Regions from separate parts of the Acinetobacter sp. 2JN-4 genome, predicted to be linked through region 2. Evidence: predicted binding sites of a transcription regulator. Region 2 holds the regulator's gene; each other region holds the start of a gene.
What was found. Region 2 encodes PhoB, which activates phosphate uptake and scavenging genes when phosphate is short. Its sites were predicted from a motif close to TGTCATNAANCTGTCATAA; they were not measured.
Positions count from the first base shown of each region.

Region 1 (6,673 bases), on a different contig from region 2:
GATTCAGGTGCTGGTTTTGCGGTAAAAGCGATTAATAATATGTTGCTCGCCGTGAATTTATGGTCAGTTGCGGAAGGTTTTTCTACACTAAAAGCGCATGGTGTCAATTTAGATGCCGCACTTAATTGTATTAATGCTTCTAGCGGTAAAAGTTTAGTCACCGAAAATATCTTTCCTCAGCGTGTTCTGAGCCGTGAATTCCCTGTGACCTTTGCTCTACCTTTACTGGCTAAAGATACAGGAATTGCTTTAGATCTAGTGCACGAAGCTAAACTTCCTGCGCCTATACTCGCTTTAACGCAAAGTTTGATTCAAGCTGCGAGTTTGACTGCTGAACCGAATAGTGATTTCTCTGCTGCTGTGAAAATGTATGAGTCTTGGAGTAAAATTACGCTGGAATAAATTTAAACTAGAAAACGCTGGTTTTAGAACTTATGAGCGTAAATAAAAAACCATTCAGTAGAATGGTTTTTTTGATCGTATCATCTTAGCTTGCAGAGCGCTTAAAGTTATCATCATTCCGACAGTGCTCAAGGCTGTCTCTTAAAATTCCAACCATACGATAAATATGTTCAGGTTTTTCTAAGAAGATTTGCCCATTACTTTGAACCTCTAGTCCAGCACGTTCTAATTCTTTTCTACGCGAATCATCCATTGGCACAATAAACTGTATGGTATGACGTTTACGATTTACATCATATCTGAATAACCAACGATTGTTTTTACCTTGATATAGAACTGAATAATAGCTTTCAGTGTCTTTTGATTCTAATTCAACATCGGGGAAGAGTTCAGCAACAATACGATAAAGTTCTTGTTCTTCCTTAGTTGTAATAATTTTCTCATTGTCTGGGTTAACAATAAAATCAGGCTCTTCAACTTTAACGTTTACCAATGCTTCTTCTGCTATTTTGGTCGGCTCAATAGGTTGAGCTGTGATAACTGTAGGCGATGATAAGCCTTTGACTACAGTATCACTTATTGCTTGCTGAACCGCTTGTTTTACGAAAGGTTGTATGGTTTCTAAAAACTTAGTATTTAATTGGCGTTGGATACTTGCTTGTTGAGCAACATACCGAACAAAATCAATATCAACTTCATTAATACTTCGTTTAATAACTGTTTTAAACTGCTGAATATATTGATTTTCCTCAGCAAAAAATCTTAATTTTTCGGCATGAAAGTTATCATGTTTAAATTCTGCAAGCTGAATTAAATCTTCTGGTTTAGTTTTTGTGAAATCAATGGTTAAAAAAGGTTTTTCATCCATTACATTCGTATTTATTAAATCGGTAAAAAATCGCCACTCTTTGCCATTTGTAATAGCGCCTATCGTCACGCCTAAACTGCTATTAAAATAACGAGAAAGTTGTGGTGCGTGGTTTGTCAAATCTGCAACATAAGGTTTAGCCTCAATAAACATCACTGGCTGCCCATTACAATAAAGAGCATAGTCAACACGTTCAGTCGCTTTTACACCTGGAAAGTCTGCTGCAAACTCTGCCAAAACTTTTGTAGGATCATAAGGACTAAATCCCAATATATCTAGTAATGGTAAAATTAAAGCCTGTTTGGTCGTCTCCTCTGTAGTACAGTGACCGCCAACACGTTTAACATGCTCGATATGTGATTTTAATTTTGAAATAAACTCTTCCATGATTTAACCCCTTAATTATAGTTTCTATATATATTTATAAATCCATACTATATTTAAGGTTAAATAATGGCAATATATAAAGTAAGAATAATTTTTCTTTCAGATCTCAATTATTTACTATTCACATCAATTTTAAATATCTTTCCATTACAGACCCAAACGGTATAGGTCTGCATATCAATCTCATAGACATATTCTGTTGCATTACAGGAATATCGACCATCTCTATGTTTAAAATATCTTGGATAGGATTTGCCCATTTTTCTGAGTAAATCGCTTTCACTATCCCCTACGCTAACAAGCTCATAGGATGAACGCATTGAATTGGTTTCTCTTGCAAAAGTGCTGACTGAGATAAAAACTGAAATTATTGCTACTATTATAAAGTATTTCATTTTATTAACCATTTGTTGTTTAATTCGCATAATTTATCAAATGGTAAAACCAAAGTCATTAGAAAGCATATCGGGTGATTAATTCGTTTATCAATTCACGTGTTAAATAATGTAAACAGCTAACTTTTGAACATTCACACCTTAACAATAGTAAAGACTTAAATACTCAACCATATAAGAAAAATTGCTTTTAGAATCTAATCTTGTCCTTAAAACCTCTTTAATGTGCATTTTTGTCCCATAAGCACATGGTGATCTAATTTACTCAATGTTAAAAATTACTTAGTCAATTTAATTCGCAATTTCATCTTGGATGACATGTATGATCACAGAAAATCATCAAATTAAAGCAAGAAAAGTATATTTCGATTTTTCTGAATCGTCCGTATGTTGGATGCCGAACGATCCTCTCTGTTCGCACATAGCCAATGGCATAAATATGCTCTTACCTGCAGGTGAGTTTTGGTTCTGTCGAGTATTTAATAAAGCCATCCCATATATTACTGATGCGAAATTAAAAGAAGAAGTTATCGGATTTGTCCGCCAAGAGGCAGCCCATGCCCGTGCTCATGAAAAGGCACAAGATTTTCTCAGGGAAAATGGCTATGACATACAAGATCCATTAAACCGTGCTCACCTTGTTTTCAACATCCTATTAGGCGATAAACCATTAGGTATCCCTTTTTTAAAAGGTGAGAAGCTTGATGAATATTGGTTACTGTTTCGTGTAGGTGTGATTGCCGCAATTGAGCACTTTACAGGTACCATTGGGCAATGGACGCTTGATAGCAAGTCTTGGGATAAAGCAGACCCTGCTATGACCGATTTATTCCGTTGGCATCTAGCTGAAGAGGTTGAACATCGCTGTGTCGCTTATGATTTATTCGAACATCTCTTAACAAACAAGTTAGGTTTCTACGTTTCTCGTCAGGTCATTATGATGGCAATTTTTCCACTGTTTATTTACTTCCTTGCAGATTTCGCTCGCAGTCTTGGGAAACAGGATTTAGAACATCAAGACATTCAGAAATTAATGCGTCGTGGATTCTTTGCTTTTATTCGTGAATTTGAAAAAACGGCTACGAAAACAGATAACCTCCCAACCATTAAATATCTATGGAAAGCGACTTTACGTTGGGTATCGCCAAAATTTAATCCGATCCATGAAGGTGATACTGAACAAGCTTTAGCATATATGGCACGCTCACCTGCGGTACAGTACTTTGAACAAATGACACAACATAGCTCAAAGACTGTTTCGTTAAGCTAAGTGAAAATGCTTTTTATGTAGTTTATTAACCATCAATTTGTTTAAAAACAAACCCCGCTTAAAAGTAAATTTAAACGGGGTTAGCATTATTGTGTACGCATCTAGCAGCTCTTTATTGATTATATTCTTAAGGCAAAACTTCAATGGTTGAGTTACCGAGTAAGGATATCTGACACCGTTTTCAGAATAACGCACTAATAAAGTTTAAAAGAATGAATATAAAACCTTATAAAAATGCTGATAATTTTCTTCTGTATATTTGATTTTAATAAAACCATTGATCTTTATAGTTTTTCTATATGATTAAGGATAGAATATGAAGTAAAATTACATTCAAATAATACAATTTCATTGAAATTTCATCTATACACCTTATATTAGTACTTGCGCTGCGCTCAACGCAGTGCTTGCTCATAACGAGAGGAACACCTCATGAATAAGTTTACAGTTGCCGCTTTTGCTACGTTAATGACCCTTACAGGTTTCAGCATGCAAGCTTCGGCATCGGAACAAGAATGTAAAAAGTTACAAGATAACTATAACCTGATCTATGCATCTAAAGGCTTCTGTTTTAAAGATGCAGATGCTAAAGCCAAGTATGGTAATGAGAACTGTCATACCACTAAGCCAAAGTTTTCTGACAAAGAACAGCAACGCTTAGACGAAATCAAAGCGCGTCAAAAAGAACTGAATTGTAAGTAATATTTCTTCACCCCTCTTTGCAAACATCGAGGGACATTCCAATATCTATATCTATGATTTAAATTAAAGGACTAAGCATGGCATACGATGACCAGAATATTTTTGCAAGAATTCTTCGTGGAGAGTTACCCGCGATTAAAATTTATGAAGATGAGCAAGTTCTTGCGTTTATGGATATCATGCCTCAAGCCGATGGTCATACCTTAGTTATTCCTAAGACACCAGCAGTTACCTTACTCGATCTTCCTGCCGATGCTGCTGCGTATACGATTCAAATCGTTCAAAAAGTTGCTCAAGCGATGGAAAAGGCACTTGATGCCGAAGGGATAGTACTTATGCAGCTTTCAGGTGCTTCTGCTGGGCAAACTGTTCCGCATGTGCACTTCCATTTAATTCCGAGTTCTGTCCATGACTTAGGACGTCATGCTGTGCAAATGGGTGATCAAGATAAGATTCAGGCACTCGCTGAAAAGATCAAAGCAGCACTTTAATCTTTGAAAATATCTTAAACGGAGCAATGACTCCGTTTTTTTGTTTTTGTAATTATATAAAAATCAATAACAAACAAAATTTTCATTCCACATAAATCGTCACTAAACTGTCATTTTTCTTTCACTTATCTGTCACAAAGTTTGCCGATACTGCATACAAGTTAGTGAGCTATGTAACTTTTTGTACACGAGCAAACTTATAACAGTAACTAAGGCAACTGCCATTTACAAAAAAGTGTTTTGGAGAAATCTCAATGAAAAAATTGCTTCTTGCTGCTACTGTAGCAACATTAGCCATGAATGCAGCGCAAGCAGCACCAACATTGTATGGTAAGCTCAATGTGACGCTCGATCAAATCGATAAGAATGGCTTTAAAGACGAAAGCGTAACAAAAGTAAATTCAAACGCTTCTCGTATTGGTATCAAGGGTGAAGAAAAATTAACAGACAATCTTTCTGCAGTTTATTTAATTGAATGGCAAATCAATGCAGATGGTGATGGTGACCAATCTTTTACAAACCGCAACCGCTTTATTGGTCTTAAATCAGATGGCGTGGGTACACTAAAAGTTGGTCAATACGACTCTTACTTCAAAACAGCAGCAGGCAGCAACCAAGATATCTATAACGATCACAACGAACTTGATATGACCGCTATTTTGGCTGGTGAAGATCGTTTAAAAAATGTGATCGGTTTTGAAACTGATAAAAAATTGTTAGGTGGCTTGGCTTTCAACATCATGTTCCAACAAGGTGAAGAGTCTTCTGCTAAAGAAAATGCAGCTAATGGTTATAAAGGTAGTCGTGATGGTTTTGGTGACGGCGTTTCTACTTCGATCACTTATGACAATAAAGACTATGGCTTTGCTGCTGCGGTAGCAGGTAACTACGGTATCGCATCTAAATATGGTGCTTATAGCTTATCTGGTATCTATACCGATGCTATCCGTGTAACTGGTTCTTATGATTTTACGAAAATAGGTTTTGATGGGTTTGTATTGGGTGCTTTATGGCAAACAGCTCAACCAACAGATGACACTGTTACAACAACAAGCGGTTCTGATGTAACGTCATATAAAGGTTTACAAGAAGATGCGTATGGCGTAACTGCAGCTTATAAGATCCCTTCTACACCGATCAAGTTAAAAGCGCAGTATATCTCTGCAACAACAGAGTCAAATGGTCGTGATGATCGTAAACAAGATCTTTATGGTCTTGGTGCAGACTATCAAATCAACAAACAAGCACGTTTCTATGGCGTAGTTGGTCAGCAAAAACGTGATTGGTTAGTGAAAGATGATAAGAAAACGACTATCGGCTTAGGTATGGAATATAACTTCTAATTTGAAGATTATTTCCTAATCAGTAAAAAAGGGCTCTATGCCCTTTTTTCATTTAGAGAATAGAAAAATCGTTGCTACTAAATTCATGAAAACAATTGAAATAAACGAATACCATAAAAATTTCAAAAGAGTTTTGTTTGATTCATTTTTAATTAGCTTTACATCTAAGGGTTTCATTTAATTAACATGCGATTTAAATTATAAAAGAAATAAAGCCCATATTTACATGAGCTTTATTTCTTGTTTTTATTACACTTATGAATTATTTCTTTAAAAATCCACTCACAATATTCAAAACATTTTGAATATCATTATTCGCTTCTTGTGGACTTGTACTTGAACCTTGTGGGGTTAAAGAATCAATCACTTGTGGTAAAACTGATGCGATCGCGCCATAAATCGCTTGTTTTGGGGCCTGTGTTTGCTGTGCAACTTGCTCAACATCTTGGTCATCAAACAAACTCTGCATATTTTGAGTCGGTATATCGGTATTATTTGGCTGATTAGGATCAACCCAACTCTGTACTTGATTGGCTAAACCCGCATTTTTAAGTTTATCCAGTGCACCTTGTAAGCCACCTTGTTTTTGAATCCAAGCAAGCACCAATGGCAATACAACGATAAGAAGACTTTGCGGATTACTACGGTTAGACGAAGTTGTTCCACCACTCAATTGGCCAAGTACCGAACCTAAAACGCCACCCAAACCACCTTGTTGGTTTTGCGTATTTTGTTGTTGTCCTCCAACTTGGCTCAGTACTGATCCAAGTATGCCACCCAAACCGCCTTGTCCTGATTGTTGCTGACCGCCTAAA
Region 1 covers NZ_RDNY01000003.1:268,964-275,636, reverse strand. The annotation lists gene EAH57_RS06490 (NAD(P)-dependent oxidoreductase) at 1-402, shown strand, start outside; gene EAH57_RS06485 (type I restriction endonuclease) at 488-1,657, opposite strand; gene EAH57_RS06480 (hypothetical protein) at 1,768-2,052, opposite strand; gene EAH57_RS06475 (metal-dependent hydrolase) at 2,375-3,322, shown strand; gene EAH57_RS06470 (YARHG domain-containing protein) at 3,755-4,024, shown strand; gene EAH57_RS06465 (HIT family protein) at 4,102-4,515, shown strand; gene EAH57_RS06460 (porin) at 4,770-5,858, shown strand; gene EAH57_RS06455 (YidB family protein) at 6,121-6,673, opposite strand, start outside.
Region 1: the regulator PhoB is predicted to act here: its motif matches at 4,613-4,631, upstream of EAH57_RS06460 (porin).

Region 2 (6,673 bases):
TTGCTTTAGCTGGCGTATCTAAAAAGATTTCTAAAAATTGATTTATTTCAGCAAATTTTAAAAGCTCACTATATAAAGCCATTCCAACTTGATGACCTCGATATTCAGAAATAACAAAAAACTTTTTTAAAATAGCTGTTTGTGGCGTAAGTGCTTGAAGCCCAATTGTTCCGATCAGTTTATTGTTTTGATCTAATGCTAACCAAAAATTTCCACCTGATGTAATAAAGTATTTAGGTATATCTTGAATATCTGGTTGCTCAGCTAATGGGATACCGACATCAAATTCAATATTTTGAATACTTAAAATTAAATCAATAACGTCATTTTTAAACTTATCGTTATATTCAACAATTTTCATAGATCAACCACAGTAGTGAAAAATACGGGTATATACCCTCATGTTAGTGGAAAGATATCCGTTCTACAAGATTTATCATTTGTGTCAAACTAAGCTTAACCTGAAGGGATTAATTGGACTTATGATTTTACCTTGTTACAGTGCAAAGTTACGCAGTGCTTCCCGACGTTTAGGGCATCGTTATAATGCTGCATTGGCTGAGTTTGGCATCAACATTACTCAATTCTCTCTTTTATCAATGATTAAGAGAGCTGAACCGATTAGCCTCACATCTTTAGCTAAAAACATGGAGTTGGAGCGTTCGACAGTGGGGCGGAATGTGAAAGTCCTAGCGAAAATGGCGCTTGTGGAACTGACACAAGGTGATAAAGATCAAAGAGAAGTGACTTTAAAGCTAACACAAGAAGGACTTCAGCTTTTAAAAGTAGCTCTTCCTCATTGGCAGAAGGTTCAACAAGAAATCGAGGATAGTCTAGGAGAAGATCAAATATTAATGCTAACCGATCTCTTAAACCGTCTTTGATTGTGAGTTGGTTTTCTACAAAGAACAATGGACGCTATACGGAAAAAGTCAGAATATTTTCTTTAGTGGTAAAAGCTATATTAAAAACGAATTTGAGATTCTTTGACTGTTGATCAGCAGTTTTTCAAATCCAAAACCCTGTACGCTTTTTCTTACAACGATTAGGGGCAATGTCCCATATTCAGACCCAATCGAATCACCTAATATGAACTCATCAGGAACAGGAAGTTCCAAAACATAAAACAATAACAATAAGTTTTCGCATCGGGATGTGAGGTATGACAGGAATCATATCTAGTGAAAGGAATATGGAAAAAGCTCGACAGGATGTCGGGCTTTTTTTATTCAATTTCAATTTGTTTGACCCAAAGTTCAATAAGCATCTGTAAGGTCTTACTCAAAGGTTTGTAACTCTGCCAAATCGCATGAATCGGCATATCTAGGCCATTGATGGTATCGCTAAACTCTAATCGAACCAAACTTTGTTTAGAAAAATGCTCACTTATAACGGATAGGGGAAAATTACCCCAACCCATGCCATGTTCCACCATATTGATTGCCATCGATAAATTATCGGTATGCCAACATGCATCTGAAACCAACACCCGTGGATCAGGCAGCGGATAATTTTTACTGGCAATCACGATTTGTCTCAGTTCTGAAAGCATCGTCAGTTCATTCTTATTATGATCTTTCAGCTGTTGTGCTTTTTTGGGTGAAACGGCAGCCACAAATTTTTCAACACCGAGTAATCGGAACCGCTCATTGACGTCGATCGTTGATGAGCTATATGCCACATAGAGATCGATTTCATTACGTTGTAGGCGAGCTCTTAACTCTTGTTGAGGTGCACTGACCATTTCAATATTTAAGAGAGGAAAGTGTTGAATCAGATGCTCAATACCTGCCAATAAAAACTTCTGATTGATATCCGCCGCGACACCAATCGAGAGACTGGTTTCCAGACCCGTTGAAAGCTCGGTTAGATGCAATTCTAATTGGCGCATTTTGGTTACGATCAATCGTGTATGGGGTTCGATCGAGCGTGTGACTTCCGTGGGTGCAAGATGATTCTTACTGCGTTCAAATAATTTTAAATTCAGTTCAGCTTCTAAATTGGCGATCGCCATACTGACCGCGGAAGGAACTCGATTTAATGCACGTGCGGCAGCTGAAAAATTACCGCGATCCATAATTTCAAGGATTAATTCCAGCTGTTCACTATTAAGTTTCATGTCTGTTCCCTTGTCAGTAAATCTGATCACGATTAACTTTTTTTATCAGAATTAAGGCGTAAAATCCAATCATTATTGATTTTAAGGTGTCGTGATGCAAGGAACCAAAAGAAGAGTAACTTATGTATTTTTCTATGAAGTTTTTAGCTTTTTTATCTGTGCGCTGATTTTGGCTGCACTTTCTGGCACCACGATTAGCCATACAGGGCCTTTATCGATTCTGATTGCGGTGATCGCTGTCACGGTCAATTTCTTTTATAACTATGTTTTTGAGATGTGGGAAAAAACCCAAATTTCCAAAACACGAACGGTGTGGAGACGAATTGCACATGCGATTGGCTTCCAAATCATATTGGTGATGATCTTGATTCCGCTGATTGCGTGGTGGATGCAGATTAGTTTGCTCAAAGCCTTCTTACTAGATTTTAGTTTGATGGTGATCATTCCATGTTATACCTTTGTTTATAATTATCTTTTTGATCATATCTTTGGTCTGCCCAGCCATTTGCTTGAAGAAAATGAACTGGGTTCGAAAGTAGCTGGCTAATTTTCAAATAGCTAAAACTAAACAAGCCGATCTGTTGGGATCGGCTTTTTTAAATTTAAAATGCACTATGACTGTTGCGTAGAATACCTAGATCATTCGATATAAACGTTCTTTTGGGAAAACAGCAGTAAAGGTCGAACCTTCATTCTCTTTAGAGGTGATTTCTAAATGTGCGCCGTGTTGCATCAAGACATGTTTGACAATCGCAAGCCCCAAACCTGTGCCACCTGTTTGACGGCTTCGCGCGCTATCAACCCGATAGAAACGTTCAGTTAAACGCGGCAAATGTTTCGGGTCAATACCGATCCCATTATCTTGTACGCTAAAAAAGGCTTGATCGTTCTCTTCATGCCAACCAATGGTAATAATGCCGCCTTTGGGGGTGTATTTAATTGCATTTGTGATCAAGTTGCTGAAAGCACTGGCAATTTCCATATCTGAACCAATCAGATCACAATGACTATCAATATCTAAATTGAGCGTATGACCATAATCTAAATTATAAGCACGAGCATCATCAAAGATTTGATTCATTAAATTTGCCATATCAATGATCTGTTTTTTGGCGACTTTTTTATTATTTTCTAAATTGGACAGCAATAATAAATCATTGACCAATGCATTCATGCGCTTGGTTTGCGATTGCATTTGCGTGAAGGCACGTTTCCAACGCGGGGTAATATCATCCTGATCGGTAAAGGTTTCGATATAACCGCTCAGCACGGTGAGTGGTGTACGTAGTTCGTGCGAGATATTATCGACAAAATCTTTACGCATTTGTTCTAGGTTATGTACGCGTGTGGTGTCATAAGCCACTAACAGTCGGCTTTCTCCGCCAAAACGTGTCAGTTTGACCTGCACATATCGTTCTTCATCCATCTGTACTTGTAGACGAATCCCATCGGGTGATTGATCGCTATGTTTAAAATATTCAATGAAACTCGGCTGACGTAAAATCGTCAATAAGTTGCGTCCACGATCTAAAGGCTCAATACCCAATAGCTTCTCGGCTGCTGGGTTCCACCATTCGATTTGATGCTGATCATCAATCAATACCACTGCTTCGGCTAAGGCGAACAACGAAGATTGTGCACGGTCAATCAAGCCCACCATTTCTGCTTGAACGATACGTTCTTGGCGTTGAGCACGATAGACATTGAACAGTAATGCGCCCCAAATCCCATTTAAGTTCGGTGGAACATCATAAGGACGATTTGAAATCCATTCATTGACCAAGTAAAGCGAGCGGAGCTGTAAAGTGAAAAACACCACAAATGCGATGAAAATACAGCTCCAAAAATAGCCCACTCCAAATCCGATTAAGCTTGCAATCAATAAGAAAAAAAGTAACAGTCTTAAATCTTGCTTTGCAAAAGCCCATAAACTGCTATAGCGAAAACGCTGGTGTTCACGTGCCAGTTCAGGGACGGGATAGGGTTCGTACATAAAGGGCTTTAACCTGCTGCCAAATCAGCTCGTGTAGAAAAACGATAACCTGTGCCACGTACCGTTTGTACAAAACGATCGACACCATAAGGTTCTAACACTTTGCGTAAACGACGAATATGCACATCAATGGTACGGTCTTCGATATAGACATTACCACCCCAGACTTGGTCAAGCAATTGTGCGCGCGTATAAGCGCGTTCAGGATGAGTCATAAAGAAGGCGAGTAAACGATATTCGGTTGGTCCCATCTCTAAAATGCTGTCACCGAAGCTGACACGTTGGCTGACAGGATCAAGCATCAAACCATTGGCATCAATGACTTTTTCGCCACTGAGTGCATTGGCACGACGTAAGACTGCTTTAATTCGAGAAACCAGTTCACGGGTAGAAAAAGGTTTGGTCATGTAGTCATCTGCACCCGCATCTAGACCTTGTACCTTATGATCTTCTTCGCCACGAGCCGTCAGCATAATCACAGGGATTTCCGCCAAGTTTTCATCGCGTTTAAGGCGACGGCACAAATCTACACCACTGACACCGCCTGGTAGCATCCAATCAAGCAAGATGAGAGCAGGACGCTGATCAACGATAATTTGATGTGCTTGTTTGGCATCCTCAGCTTGTAAACATTGGAAACCCGCCATATCCAAAGAGGTATGGATCATTTCACGAATCGGTAGCTCATCGTCGACAATTAAAATATAGTCATCTTTCACAGCGCAATACCCTCAAAATTTATAACGGTAATGGTGAACCGTTTTGTTGTTATGACAGGCTTATTACAAAGATTAATTATGACAATATCATTGCAAAAGAGTTAATAAAGTCGAATTTAGCAATAAATTGTGACAATTGTGAGGCAGCATAGTGACCAAATGATGACAGGTAATTTATCAATAAAACAAATGAATTCATTTGGTTAATATGATCCTAGTTTAGCAGTTTTATTTGTCACAAAACTGTAAAATGATTTTAATTTTTTTGTGATGTTGTTGCGATAAAGGATAAAAATACCGCACAACAAGCCGCTAACACGTCTTCTAGCGGTTGTTTAAAGCCTTCCGAGACCCAACGAATAATAATATGCGTGACATAACCATTTAAACCTGTCGCCATCAAAGACACTTCCTCGGTACTTTGTTGAACACTGGGCATGGTGATCATTACAAAACCTTGAATGATGCGATCGAACTGAGTCAAGGTTTCTTGGATCGTCGCTTGATTGTGTAAGTCTTGAACCAACATGGCATCAATATAAATAATCCGAGCCATACGCGGATCGTTTCGAATGGTATTCAGTAACGCCGATAGCCCAGCAGTCACCATATTCTTCGGTTCGGGCGCAGCCAGTAACACCGCCTGTGTTAAACAACTTTGCATTTCCCCAATCATTCTTAAAAAAACAGTTTGGAATAACTCCTCACTTTTTTTAAATGATTCATAGAAATAGCGTTCGGTAAGTTTGGCTTCATTACAGACATCTTTGACAGTGACTGAGAAAAAACCCTGAGTGCCGTAAGTAGCGATCCCAGCTTCAATCAATTTTTCACGACGCGCTTCTTTACGTTCAGTTAAAGAAAGACCCTTGAATTGACGCTCTTTGGTTTCGCTGTTGTTTTTCTTCGCTTTGGCTTGCTTTTGAGTTGTCATTGAAAAACCGTTTCCTAAAAGTCTTTATACCGTATGTCTAGCTCAGTTTACATTATGCAACTATGCCTTGTATCGACTAAAAATTTTATCTCATTAAATGTAAATAGACCCAATATGACAAGTAATGTGTGTGTTATTGCCATTTGTCTTAAAAGCATAGTGTACTATATTGACAACGTGTATTGTCAAAATTATATTGGTTACATCTTAAACTGCACGTAATCTAGGCGAATATGTGCATATCATTCGCAACACAAAGGATAGGCAATGAAAAATTTTAAAAATAAAGTCGCAGCGATCACAGGTGCAGGTTCTGGGATTGGACAACAATTAGCTGTTTTATTGGCTAAACAAGGTTGTCATTTGTCATTGAGTGATATCAATGAAAAGGGTTTGACGCAAACGACCGAACTATTGAAAGCGTATCCTGAGATTACAGTGACCACAAAAGTGTTGGATGTCTCAAACCGAGATGCAGTGAAACAGTGGGCGCAAGACACTGTTCAAGATCATGGTTCAGTCAATATGATCTTCAACAATGCGGGTGTGGCACTCGGTTCAACCGTGGAAGGCGCAAGCTATGAAGACTTAGAGTGGATCGTTGGGATTAATTTCTGGGGTGTGGTTTACGGGACTAAAGAATTTTTACCGTTTATCAAACAAACCAAAGATGGTCATATCATCAATATTTCAAGTATCTTCGGTTTAACCTCGCAACCAACGCAATCAGCGTATAACGCGACCAAATTCGCTGTGCGTGGTTTCACAGAATCTTTACGCCAAGAACTTGATATTGAAAAGAGTGGTGTCAGCTCGCTTTGTGTACACCCAGGCGGGATTCGAACCAATATCGCAAAAGCGGCGAAAATGAATGACAGCATGAAAAGCTTGGGTATGGATCCAGGTAA
Region 2 covers NZ_RDNY01000002.1:418,047-424,719, reverse strand. The annotation lists gene EAH57_RS04905 (GNAT family N-acetyltransferase) at 1-361, opposite strand, end outside; gene EAH57_RS04900 (MarR family winged helix-turn-helix transcriptional regulator) at 402-884, shown strand; gene EAH57_RS04895 (LysR family transcriptional regulator) at 1,226-2,119, opposite strand; gene EAH57_RS04890 (PACE efflux transporter) at 2,214-2,666, shown strand; gene phoR (phosphate regulon sensor histidine kinase PhoR) at 2,754-4,112, opposite strand; gene phoB (phosphate regulon transcriptional regulator PhoB) at 4,121-4,831, opposite strand; gene EAH57_RS04875 (TetR/AcrR family transcriptional regulator) at 5,088-5,765, opposite strand; gene EAH57_RS04870 (SDR family NAD(P)-dependent oxidoreductase) at 6,033-6,673, shown strand, end outside.

Region 3 (6,673 bases), on a different contig from region 2:
CTGAAAATGGTCAATATGTTGTCAGCGTTCGTTTTACGGGTACCGTAAGTGAAGACTTAAACAGCTTGCCACAACCATTTACCGAGATTTGGCACTTTGTTAAACCTGCTGGCTCACAACAAGATTGGGTTGTTGCAGGCATTCAGCAAGCTTAAAACCTGATAAAACAAAATGGCTACTTTGGGGTAGCCATTTTTTTGCCTATTTCAATCCTAAGGATGATGAAAATACGGATCTAATCGCTACCGCCCCTATTGTCGTTTCAAATTATCAGTCTGTTTACATTCTCTGTAGGCTCATATCTTGTTCGGTAAAACCAGTTCGGTGAAGGGTTGGATCTTTATGGGAAAACGATCATCCGAGGCTCCCTGTATGAATAATTTTTGTTAAATGTGTATCCCAAGCCTATTTTTGAGAAATACCGAAGTTTTGCTTTTTGCATAAACGCCTTATGCCCTTATCTCAATTGTTTTGAAATTTGCTTGAAATGGTCATTATCCACTTGGTAATACACGGTTTCACAAACGTCTTGATTACCATAGCGACTCCCCACAGCCATGACCAAACGACTGTCTTTTTGGTAAAAAATATCATTTGGGGTAAAGCCTTTCTGTTCACTATAACAATCAGCAAAGGTATCGGGCAAAACAAAACTCTGACCAGTTTTGGCATTATAGGCTAAAGCAAAGCTACATCCCCCACCACAACCTACCGTGTCCATAACATAATGCCCTGCAAAATTTGGTTTTCGTTGGGACATCTCTTTAAATAAAGTTCGGTATTTTTGGCTATGTGGATTAAGTTTTAAAGGTTGATTTTCTCCTGCGTAATTTTTTGTAGGATAATCCTGAAACTTGAGTGTTTTGGCATAGAGTGATGATGAACCCAAAACCAATAGGACCATATAAAAAACAGCACGTAATTCAGCCCAGATTCTAGATAAAAAATACATTTCCATTCCCCTTATACGCCATATGCTTATCAACTTTGAAACGCTTCACAGCGCTGAAGAACTACTTCAAAGTAGTTCACTCATTTACTGTTTGATTCAACATACCATTAAGCCTCATCGTTATATTTGCCGATGACAAAGCAAAATGATGAACAGTACAAGCTTATGCATTTATAAATTATAGGCTTGAATATGCCGTTAAGAACAAATTTACGCAAGAGAGCCATTTAAAAACAAAAAAGCCTTGCCGAAGCAAAGCCTTTAACATCTAAAATCGAATCGTTAAATCAAGAAACGAACTGCAAGAATAACCAGTACAAGCCACCTGATAAACAGATCGTTGCTGGCAAAGTGAATACCCATGCAGACAAAATGGTTCTCACCGTAGCGAAGTTCAAGCCTGACTTATTCGCAACCATCGTACCCGCAACCGCACTGTTTAAGACATGCGTCGTTGAAACTGGCATACCAAAACCATCAGCCGCAGCAATGGTACTCATCGCAACAAGCTCAGCAGACATCCCTTGACCATAGGTCATGTGATTCTTACCAATACGCTCACCCACAGTAATAACAATACGTTTCCAGCCCACCATCGTACCGAGACCAAGCGCAAGAGCGACTGCTACTTTTACCCAAGTTGGGATGTACTGTAAAAATGAATCCATATTGCTACGATATTCTTTTACAACTTTTTTCTGTTCGTCAGTCATCACTGGTAATGCTTCAGCTTTGTCTAAACGCTTAAATGCCGTTGTACTCAAGTACATGTCATTACGTAACTCTGCCACACCTTCTTCAGGAATGCTTTTGAGATCACCATAAGCTGCAACTTTTTCACCTAAATGATTGGTCATACTTGCCAATGCAGGTACAACTTCAGGCGTTTGTTCTTTGGTTTGAATATACGTGGTCAGCACTTCACGCGCTTTTTCATCAGAAAAATCTTGTCGATCAACATTTAGAACTAAAGCCGTTTGAGAAGACAATTGTTCAAATGATTGTAGATGTTTTTCATCTAAATTTTTATTTAATGAATATGCCAATGGAACCAAACCAATCAAGATCAACATGATTAAGCCCATGCCCTTTTGACCATCATTTGAACCGTGAGCAAAACTAACCCCAGTACAAGTAAAAATCAAAATACCGCGAATTAACGGTGGTGGTGGCTTATTGCCAACAGGCGGCTGGAATAACTCCATTTGGTTTTTAAATATCTTCTTAACCAACAAGAATAGAACCGCAGCGAAAGCGAAACCAATCATTGGCGAGAACAGTAAAGCCTTACCAACTTTAAGCACTTGATCCATGTCAATGCCACTGGTCGCACCAGTTGAAGCATTGAGCAAGTGGTTCATAATCCCCACGCCCAAAATTGAGCCAATCAAAGTGTGCGAGCTAGAAGCAGGAATACCGAGAAACCATGTTCCAAGATTCCACATAATCGCCGCAATCAGCAATGCAAAGACCATCGCAAAGCCTGCACCACTGCCTACATTCATAATCATTTCAACAGGAAGCAATGCAATAATACCGTATGCAACTGCCCCACTCGCGACCATAACCCCTAAGAAGTTACAGAAGCCCGCCCACATCACCGCTACAGGTGCAGGAAGCGCATTGGTATAAATGACCGTCGCTACCGCATTGGCAGTATCATGGAAACCATTTACAAACTCGAAAGCCAAAGCAATAAAAAGAGCCGTTGATAATAAAATGACAGAATATAAACTTAAAGCAGGAACATGTGCTAAGTCAGCACTGACCTGAAAACCGATATAAATAAGTGTTGCAACAATAATCGTCAAAAACACCGGCATAAAAAATTTCGGTGTTGGTACATGTACATTCGTTGATTTTGCCGCTGGGTTGGCAAGTGGTGAATCCGAAGCAGGGGGAAGATTAGAATTCATGTAGACGGACAGAGGATAATGAAATCCCCTGTATTGTTTAATTAAATTATGACAATTATATGACAAAGGAATGCCATATGAAGCCAAAATTTCATATTTTCACACTGATTTTCGATACTTTTTGGCGATAAATCCACCTACTTATTATATAAATACCAATGAAAACAAATGATTAATAAAACAAAAACACCTTAAAAACTGTTTGTCTGATTTTGCAACAAATGCTACGAAAGTTGACATCTTATTGTCATATTTCAGGGCACCTGTCTTATTTTTAAACATTATTCCGTTTAATTATTTCAATTTAATGAAACGTCGATGACATTTTTAATGTGAACTGACAGATCATCACTCTGCTGTACTGAAAATACGCGCATTGATACGGCTTCTGTTACAATGCCCCTGCTTTTTATCTTCATTTTTTACTGGGGTTCCTTATGTCCACACTTGCCACCCTAAAATCACTTCTCGCCCAGCGCATCCTGATCATTGATGGTGCAATGGGAACTATGATTCAACGCCATAAATTAGAAGAAGAAGATTATCGTGGGGAACGTTTCGCAGACTGGGCATCGGACCTTAAAGGTAATAACGATTTATTGGTTCTAACACAACCACAAATTATTCAAAGCATTCATGAAGCGTATTTGGATGCTGGTGCAGACATTATCGAAACCAATAGTTTCAATGGTACTCGCGTTTCAATGTCCGATTATCACATGGAAGATTTGGTTCCTGAGATCAACCGTGAAGCAGCGCGTTTAGCCAGAGCGGCCTGTGATAAATACTCAACGCCAGACAAACCACGCTTTGTGGCTGGTGTATTGGGGCCAACATCACGCACCTGTTCAATTTCGCCAAATGTTAATGATCCTGCATTTCGTAATATTACTTTCGATGAACTTAAAGAAAACTATATAGAAGCAACCCATGCTTTGATCGAAGGTGGTTCGGACATCCTCCTAATCGAAACCGTTTTTGATACCTTAAACTGTAAAGCAGCGATCTTTGCGGTCAAAGAAGTCTTCAAGCAAATCGGTCGTGAACTGCCATTGATGATTTCAGGCACGATTACCGATGCTTCTGGTCGTACATTAACAGGTCAAACTGCCGAAGCGTTCTGGAACTCTGTCCGTCACGGCGACTTACTTTCTATCGGCTTTAACTGTGCTTTGGGTGCAGACGCAATGCGCCCGCATGTTAAAACCATTGCCGATATTGCTGATACTTTTGTTTCAGCGCATCCAAATGCAGGATTGCCAAACGCGTTTGGTGAATATGATGAAACACCTGAACAAACGGCTGAGTTCATCAAAGAATTTGCTGAAAGTGGTTTGATCAATATCACAGGCGGATGCTGTGGGACTACACCAGATCATATTCGTGCGATTTATAATGCCGTAAAAGATATTAAACCACGACAAGTACCTGAAACCGTTCCTGCCTGTCGTTTAAGTGGTTTAGAGCCATTTAACATTTATGATGATTCGCTCTTTGTGAATGTCGGTGAACGTACCAACGTCACAGGTTCAAAAAAATTCCTGCGTTTAATTCGTGAAGAAAACTTTGCCGAAGCCTTAGAAGTTGCTCAGCAACAAGTGGTGGCAGGTGCACAGATCATCGATATTAATATGGATGAAGGGATGCTCGATTCGCAAAATGCGATGGTCCATTTCCTGAATCTTGTGGCATCTGAGCCTGATATTTCTCGTGTGCCGATCATGATTGACTCATCAAAATGGGAAATCATTGAAGCAGGTTTGAAATGCGTACAAGGTAAACCCGTTGTCAACTCGATTTCCTTAAAAGAAGGTTATGACGAGTTTGTCGAGAAAGCTCGATTATGCCGCCAGTATGGTGCTGCTGTGATTGTCATGGCATTTGACGAAGCTGGTCAGGCGGATACCGCTGCACGTAAACGCGAAATCTGTAAACGCTCTTATGACATTTTGGTCAATGAAGTCGGCTACCCTGCTGAAGATATTATTTTTGACCCGAACGTCTTTGCAATCGCGACAGGTATTGAAGAACACAACAACTATGCTGTGGACTTTATCGAAGCAACGGGTTGGATCAAACAGAACTTACCTCATGCGATGATTTCAGGTGGTGTCTCTAACGTCTCATTCTCATTCCGCGGAAATGAGCCTGTCCGTGAAGCGATTCACTCAATGTTCCTATACTATGCCATCAAACAAGGCATGACCATGGGGATCGTCAATGCGGGGCAAATGGCCATTTATGATGATATTGACCCTGAGCTCAAAGCAGCAGTTGAAGATGTTGTTCTGAATCAAAATCAAGGTGAATCAGGGCAAGTTGCCACAGAAAAGTTGCTGGAAGTTGCTGAAAAATACCGCGGTCAAGGTGGCGCTCAACGTGAAGCTGACAATCTTGAGTGGCGTAATCAATCTGTAGAAAAGCGTCTTGAATATGCCCTTGTTAAAGGCATCACCACCTATATTGATGAAGATACAGAAGAAGCACGTTTAAAAGCAAAACGCCCACTTGATGTCATCGAAGGCGCATTGATGGATGGTATGAACGTCGTCGGTGACTTATTCGGTTCGGGCAAAATGTTCTTACCACAAGTGGTCAAATCTGCGCGCGTGATGAAACAAGCGGTGGCATGGCTGAATCCGTATATCGAGGCGGCAAAAACGAATAGCAAGCCTAAAGGTAAAGTCCTGATGGCAACCGTCAAAGGCGACGTTCATGATATTGGTAAAAATATCGTGGGTGTGGTGCTTGGTTGTAATGGCTACGATATCGTTGACCTTGGTGTCATGGTCTCTTGTGAGAAAATCCTGCAAACGGCGATTGATGAGAAATGTGACATCATCGGCTTGTCAGGTTTGATTACCCCGTCACTGGATGAAATGGTCTTTGTTGCCAAAGAAATGCAACGCAAAGGCTTTAATATTCCGCTATTGATTGGTGGTGCGACCACATCGAAAGCCCATACCGCAGTAAAAATTGACCCTCAATATTCAAATGATGCGGTGATTTATGTTGCCGATGCATCGCGTGCGGTGGGTGTTGCAACCACCCTACTTTCACCTGAAATGCGTGGCAGTTTTATCGCAGAACAACGTGCTGAATATGCCAAAATTCGTGAACGCTTAGCCAATAAACAACCTAAAGCGGCAAAACTGAGCTACCCAGAATCTGTTAAAAATGGCTTTAAGGTCGATAAAGATTATGTGCCGCCGATTCCAAATACATTGGGCACACACGTTCTCACCAACTACCCACTTGCAACCTTGGTGGAGTATTTTGACTGGACACCATTCTTTATTTCTTGGAGTTTGGCAGGCAAATTTCCGAAAATTTTACAAGATGAAGTTGTCGGTGAAGCAGCAACAGATCTATATAATCAAGCACAAGCGATGTTAAAAGACGTGATCGACAACAAACTGTTCGATGCACGTGCCGTATTTGGTTTGTACCCTGCGCAACGCACTGGTGCGGATACGGTCAGTGTATTTGACGAAACAGCTCAACAGCTCACGCATACTTTTGAACACGTACGCCAACAATCTGACAAAGTCACAGGTAAACCAAATCTGTCTTTAGCTGACTTTATTAAACAATCTGAGCAGCCAGAAGATTATCTTGGTGGTTTTACCGTGTCGATCTTCGGTGCGGAAGAATTGGCAAATGAATATAAAGCCAAAGGTGATGACTATTCTGCAATTTTAATTCAGTCTTTGGCAGATCGTTTTGCTGAAGCATTTGCAGAACATTTACATCAGCGTGTCCGTAAAGAGTTTTGGGGCTATAAAGTCGATGAGACTTTGGACAA
Region 3 covers NZ_RDNY01000001.1:242,030-248,702, forward strand. The annotation lists gene EAH57_RS01300 (Tim44 domain-containing protein) at 1-155, shown strand, start outside; gene EAH57_RS01305 (hypothetical protein) at 458-952, opposite strand; gene EAH57_RS01310 (inorganic phosphate transporter) at 1,240-2,868, opposite strand; gene metH (methionine synthase) at 3,306-6,673, shown strand, end outside.
Region 3: the regulator PhoB is predicted to act here: its motif matches at 2,915-2,933, upstream of EAH57_RS01310 (inorganic phosphate transporter).